Regions from separate parts of the Bacillus sp. UNC322MFChir4.1 genome, predicted to be linked through region 2. Evidence: riboswitches for the same ligand, from Rfam matches in the RefSeq annotation. Region 2 holds a riboswitch; the other holds the start of a gene.
The links. A riboswitch is a leader RNA that binds a small molecule or an ion and turns the genes downstream of it on or off. The one in region 2 is predicted to bind preQ1.
Positions count from the first base shown of each region.

Region 1 (3,532 bases), 230 kb from region 2:
ACACTAAAGCGTGGAGCTGCGGTAATACTTTCGCATCATTCATTTCCTTACATTGCACTGCTTTATCAATAAGCCACTCATATTTCATAAGAAGACGCTCAATTAATGAAGTATCATCCGTCGTCTTCGTATCATCATTGCCAACTTGCAAGAAAAACGGAACGTGCGGATAACGTTCATGCACTTCTTTTGCGTATACAAAATCTTGATCATCAAATACAACTACTTTTAGGCTTATATTTTTTCCATCTAACTTATCTATAATAGAATCTAACATAGCAAAATTCGTTATCATTGTTGAGCTCGGTGGTTTTGGCGAAATTGTTACTTCGTCTATAGCAAGTAACCAATCTTGCCACTTACTTCCTTGCGTTTCAACTGCTGTACGAATCCCCTTTTGTTGTAATAACGAAATGAATGCCCCTAAATGCTTTAACAAGGCAGGATTCCCACCTGAAATCGTTACATGCGAGAAATTTTCTCCACCAATTTGCACTAGTTCAGAAAAAATCTCTTCTGGCGACATTTGACGAATTTGCTCTTTTGCCGAACCATCCCATGTAAATGCAGAATCACACCAGGCACAGCTATAATCACAACCTGCTGTGCGAACAAACATTGTTTTTTGCCCAACAACCATTCCTTCTCCTTGAATTGTCGGCCCAAAAATCTCTAACACAGGAATGTTACTCACCCATCATCCACTCCCGTCTTACTTCTGCATAGCTTGTTGGTGTTTCAAACAGGCGCACAAACTCAACACGCGCCCCTTTATATTCATTTTGCCTGGCACCTTTTGTTAACGCCTCTTCCATTTTCTCAAAAATCCATACAACCATATTTTCAGCAGTTGTATTCATAGCTGGAAGTGTTTCATTTAAGTAACGATGATCTAAATATATTTCAATTTCATTTTTCCAAATTTCCTTTATATCACCAAAATCAATCGCTAGACCAATTTCATTGACATAACCACTAATTCCGAAAATTACTTTATACGTATGGCCATGAAGGTTTTTACATTTCCCTTCATAACAGTGCAAATGATGGGCAGCATCAAATGTAAATTCTTTGCTCACCATAACACGCTTATTATGATACTTTAGTTGCTTACGCTCAATGTCCTGATCTATTTTTTGTAAATTTTCAACAATGCGAAATCCAAAGAAGTCTTGTGTCATTATGCTTTCGCTCCTTCACGCTCTTGTACATACTTATCAAGTCCTGCACTGCGAAGCTGACACGCTGGACATTCACCGCAACCATCACCAATCACTCCGTTATAGCACGTTAACGTTTTTTCACGGACAAATTCAAATGCTCCAAGTTCGTCTGCCAATTTCCATGTTTCAGCTTTATCAATCCACATAAGTGGTGTATGAATAACGAATGGATAATCCATCGATAAATTTAGTGTAACATTTAGCGATTTCACAAACACATCACGGCAATCTGGATAGCCGCTAAAGTCTGTTTCACACACACCTGTTACAATATGGCGTGCCCCTACTTGTTTCGCTAACACAGCTGCAAACGATAAAAACAATAAGTTACGTCCATCCACAAATGTCGACGGCAACTCGCCATCTTCATGGGTAATTTCCATATCTGTACGCGTTAACGCATTAGGAGCGAGCTGGTTTAACAAACTCATATCAAGCACAGTATGCTTTACACCTAATTCTTTTGCGATTTCTGCCGCACAGTCGATTTCGAGCTTATGACGTTGATTATAATTAAACGTCACTGTTTCTACTTCTTCAAACTGTTCTAGCGCCCAAAATAAACATGTTGTACTATCTTGACCACCACTAAAAACAACAACTGCTTTTTCCTTTTTCATTTCACTCATTCTCCTCTATTCTCGATTCCAAGAAGAAAGAGCGTTCTTGAACTGTCATACTAAAAAAAACAAAACAATACCTAAAAGGATATTGTTCTCTTCATAGTTTTTTATAGAGGGAGTTCGCGAACCTCTCCCATGCTAGGCATGGATTGTCTTCTTTAACTTTCACATTACATTGTAACATACCGAGTAGATGTGTGAAAAACGTCTATTTTTTCTGTTTTTTCAAAAAATAACATTTCATTTTCTTCCATATTAATAGTATGATAATTTTATATATCAAACCTTTTATTTCTCGGTACAAGGAGGTTTTTAACCTGAAGCTTTTTATTATGTACCTCTTCATAAATATATTATTTATTTTAGTTACAATGTTAATTTATCACTCATTTTGGAGTGAAAAGGGAAATCGCTCTCCAAAGCTCAATTCGTTTGTATTTATTCTCTCCTGCAGCATTATCACTATTGTTTGTATGTCATTTGCTGCAAAAGTTGATTACGGTTTTCAATTTGACTTCCGACATATCGTGCTCGTTGTCGGAACATTATCGGGAGGACCAATAGCAGGCGGTGCCATTTTAGGTGTTATGAACCTTTATCGTTTTTTTATTGGCGGCAGCGGCTTCATACCTTCACTTATTGCCTCTATTATTTTGTACATTTTTCTCTTTACTACATACAAAATATATATAAAAGGGAAAATCAAAACAAAAATGTATTTAGCTTTTTTCTACAGCCTTATTTACGGTATTGGCTGGATTCCCTATTTTCTATCTATCGTTCCAAACCCAAAGGACTATACATCTTATTTTATTATATATGAGTTATGCACAATTATAGGAACGATCTTAATTTTATACTTAATGGACGTTTTACAATCACAAGTCCGTTTTGCAAAAGAACTTGTGAACGCCGAAAAATTTCAACTCATCGGTGAAATGGCTGCTTCTATTTCACATGAAATTCGAAATCCACTTACATCAACAAGAGGATTTCTTCAATTGCTACAATCAAAAAGCCATTCAGAACAAGAAAAACTGTTATATTTAGACATCGCTATGCGCGGTATTGATCAAGCAAACCATGTATTAACAGACTACTTAACATTTGCAAAACCAAGTATTGAAAAAGTCCAAATATTACAGTTGGAAGAAGAATTACTTCATGCAATTACGCTCATGACTCCATTAGCAAACCTTTCTAACGTTTGTATACATTATACGAAACAAAGTAAAACATTTTATATAATGGGAGAAAAACAAAAGCTCAATCAATGCCTTTTAAACATTATAAAAAACTGTATTGAAGCAATGCCAAATGGCGGGGACCTTACAGTTACTGTAACACCTGCTAATAAACACATCCAATTACATATTCAAGATACAGGAATCGGTATGGACGCCGAACAAGTAAAACGCCTTGGTTCACCTTTCTATTCTACAAAAGAAAAGGGAACAGGTCTTGGAATGATGGTTGTCTTTAGTATTATAAAAGCAATGAACGGAAAGATTGACATCTCTAGCAAGAAGAACATCGGAACAACTTTTCTTCTTACATTCCCCTTAACGAAAAAAACGTGATGCAGGTGCATCACGTTTTTTTCGTTTCCTCTACAAGTTCCGCAAAAGCCTTCACTTTCCCATGCTGCGGCGGCTGTTCTTTTCGCGCTTTCCATTGCCTTTCTTG
Region 1 is NZ_KN050809.1:254,727-258,258, forward strand. Features, by position in the region: gene queE (7-carboxy-7-deazaguanine synthase QueE) at 1-694, opposite strand, end outside; gene queD (6-carboxytetrahydropterin synthase QueD) at 687-1,181, opposite strand; gene queC (7-cyano-7-deazaguanine synthase QueC) at 1,181-1,843, opposite strand; PreQ1 riboswitch class I at 1,940-1,983, opposite strand; gene BR72_RS18570 (ATP-binding protein) at 2,218-3,426, shown strand; gene BR72_RS27185 (DUF6254 family protein) at 3,437-3,532, opposite strand, start outside.
Region 1: linked by a shared signal. The riboswitch ahead of queC (7-cyano-7-deazaguanine synthase QueC) and the one ahead of BR72_RS17375 (QueT transporter family protein) in region 2 are both predicted to bind preQ1.

Region 2 (3,532 bases):
TGATCCGCTCCTTTGTTATTCTTCTGCATATTTCTTTTCCATAGAGCAAAAACTATGTGAAATGAGAAAATAAGGAGGAGAAAACAATGGGTTCACCTATAAACGATTTTGAAGAAGTGAAATTGCGTGTAGAAACTGCGCAAAAGATGGTTGGTTCTGCGACGATTACAATGGATCCTGAATCATTGCAGCATGCTACAAATGCCGTTGAGTCCGCACGTTCGCAGCTCGAAACAATGAAAGAAGTAGCAACAGATTTAGATGCACCATTTTTGTTGGACCAAGAGGACAAATTAGAAAGATGCGAACATCAATTACAAGAAGCAAAGAATTAAAAAACACCTAGAGTTTTTCTGGGTGTTTTTTACATTTGAAACATTTTAACCTGTATACCTATTATATCTTTATAGTCAAAAAGCTTTCACCTGAGCAAAGAGATGATTGTTCAAGACAGGTGTTTTCCATACTCTTGTAGCTTTTCTCCAATCGTACATTGCCGAATACAGAAGGAGTGAGCATAATATTTACTCTGTTCTTTTCGAAAATGTTTTTGCAAAAAACAACCATCGCAATATGTTTCTAATAAATCGTTCACCTCGTTAATCAGCTGCTTACGATTCACTCCTTCTACACTCCTATTCTGTTATTTCTTTATGACTATCAATATCCGTTCTTTCTAGTGCTTGTGTTGCTAATTGATGCGCTTCTTTATTTTGCTTTCTAGAAACCGGTTCACATACTAGTTTTAGTTTCATCTGTTTTGCTTTTCGTTCAATTTGATCTAAATAATGAATTAAATGTTCCTCATAACACGGCCATTCACCCGCTAATTGTTGAAGAACCACTTGAGAATCACCGCGTAGTATCACCGATTCATACTTAACCCCTAGCTCTTCTAACATGTTCATTCCATATAATAACGCTGCATATTCCGCTTCATTATTATCATCAATTCCTTCTATGTAAGCATTGCGGCGAATTCGATACGATTTTCCCTGTCTCTTATAGTAAATACTTATCCCTACACCCGCTTCTTTTGTCTCAACATCATATCCTCCATCAAAGTACAGCGTAAGATCTTGTGGCTCTTCTTCAACTTGTTTACTTAGTTTCTTAACTTCTTTTAACGTCCACTCTACTCCCATTTCATCATGAAAAAACAATTCCTTTGCTCTCCCTGTTTTTTCAAAATCCGCAGCGAGCTGTATTGCCTCTTCTAAACGAAGAAAATCTGTTTCTAGGTTAGTCTCTAAACCTTGTTTTGTTCGATATAACCAAGTAATTTTATATTTCATTATGCTCCCCCTTTAATATGCAAAACCCATGCACATTCATACTAAATATTATGCTCTTATTTTATCCTATTTTGTCTATGCGGACCGTATTCTATTCGAAATTCATTTATCTCCATAAAGCGGATGAGTGTATTTAACCGCGCGTAGTAGCGATTTATATGCTGCAAAATAACACGAGAAAAATAAATAAGAGCTGCCACAATAAAGTGAACAACTCTCTAATGAATCTTACACAAATTTCTCAAACTGTACTCGTTTGTTAATAAAATACATAACAGGCCCTCCGATTACCATTACAACAAACTCACCAATCGCACATGTTAACCATGTAAACAAAAATGGTAAATCAAACGCAAGATTGAGTTCAATTGCAATGATAAACATTGTAATTGTAAAGACCACTGTATTAAAGATCATACGACCCCATATCCCTTTTATAAAACGCATTGAAACAATTGTACAAAGTAAGGCGATAATAGATTGCCCCACTCCAAATACAAGGTCATATGCAATCATTGGTGAGAAAAAGAGGTTTGCTAAAAATACACCTAACACAATTCCGTAAATATATTTTTTATTGAACACAATAAGATGATTAAACATTTCTGAAATACGGAATTGAATATTCGTAAAACCAAAAGGTTGAATAAGCATAGTAACAGCAATATATAGTGCCGCTAAAATACCGTTAGCAACAAGTGTTTTAACTTTCATTATACGATCGATCTCCTTAGTTTTTTTACGTGGGATGGTTACGAACCACGTCAATATTTTAATAAACAAAATTAAATTATAATTATTATTCGAGTCCAAGTCAATATAGAAAAATCGTTACTTTATTTATGAATAAATAAAGTACAAAAGGGTGCTCATACACTGTCCTTTTCTATTTAGAGGACGTATAATAAAAAACATGAAAGATTTAGGAGGTTTGTTCATGGCAACAACGATTCAAAACGAAAAAATGATCGTGTCGATTTCTGAAAAGGGTACAGAACTGCAAAGCATTCGCTTAAAAGATGATTCTACCGAATATTTATGGCAAGGAGACGCAAAGTATTGGGGAAGACGTGCACCTATTTTATTCCCAATCGTCGGAAGATTAGTAGAAAATACATATTATATTGATGGTAAACCGTATTCATTAACACAACATGGCTTTGCCCGAGATTTAACATTTACGATTAAAGAACAAGATGAATCAAAAATTACATATGCAATAACTAGTAATGAAGAAACTTTACAAAACTATCCATTTGCATTTGAATTGCTTATTTCTTATGAATTAAATGAAACATCTATATGCGTAACATACGAAGTATTCAATTCTAACTCGGAAGAAATGTATTTTTCAATTGGAGGACACCCCGGTTTTAATTGTCCATTATTACCAAATGAATCTTTCACAGACTACTATTTATCTTTCGGTACTCCAGAGCGTCTAGAAGCAAGTGTATTAGAAGGACCGTTTCTTTCTAAACAAAAACTCGTAGTAGCAGAAGAAGCAACAGAACTTCCACTTACGTATGATTTATTTCAAAACGATGCGCTTATATTTGAAAATATGCGCAAAAGTGAAATTACTATCCGTTCTCACAATCATAATAAATTTGTCAAAGTATCATTTGAAGGATTCCCATTTGTCGGTGTATGGACACCAGGAAAAGATGCACCGTTCTTATGTATTGAGCCTTGGTATGGCATCGCCGATGAATTAGAACCGGCAAACGAATTCAAAGAGAAAAAAGGAATTCAAATGTTAAAAGCGAATGAAACATTTACATGTTGCTATAGTATTACAATCGGTTAATTGGAGGGTTTCAGTTTGATTGAAGTGTACATTGATGGTGCATCAAAAGGAAACCCCGGCCCTTCCGGCGCTGGGGTATTTATTAAAGGGATTCAACCGCCTGTACAGCTGACTGTTCCGCTTGGAGTTATGAGCAACCATGAAGCGGAGTATCACGCATTACTTACTGCATTAAATTATTGCACCGAACATAATTATAAAATTGTATCGTTTCGAACAGATTCACAACTTGTAGAACGCGCGGTTGAAAAACAATATGTAAAAAACCCATTATATGCACCACTTTTAGATGAAGCACTAAAAATAATCCAGCAATTTGATCTCTTTTTTATAAAGTGGATTCCAAGCAGTCAAAATAAAGCAGCCGACGAATTAGCACGAAAAGCCATACAAAAAAATGAACGGAGGTAGTGTATTGAAAAAAGAG
Region 2 is NZ_KN050809.1:24,687-28,218, forward strand. Features, by position in the region: gene BR72_RS17365 (DUF2564 family protein) at 87-335, shown strand; gene BR72_RS25805 (zinc-finger domain-containing protein) at 446-622, opposite strand; gene BR72_RS17370 (ribonuclease H family protein) at 636-1,295, opposite strand; gene BR72_RS17375 (QueT transporter family protein) at 1,524-2,009, opposite strand; PreQ1 riboswitch class I at 2,020-2,064, opposite strand; gene BR72_RS17380 (aldose 1-epimerase family protein) at 2,233-3,105, shown strand; gene BR72_RS17385 (reverse transcriptase-like protein) at 3,121-3,516, shown strand; gene BR72_RS17390 (DMT family transporter) at 3,521-3,532, shown strand, end outside.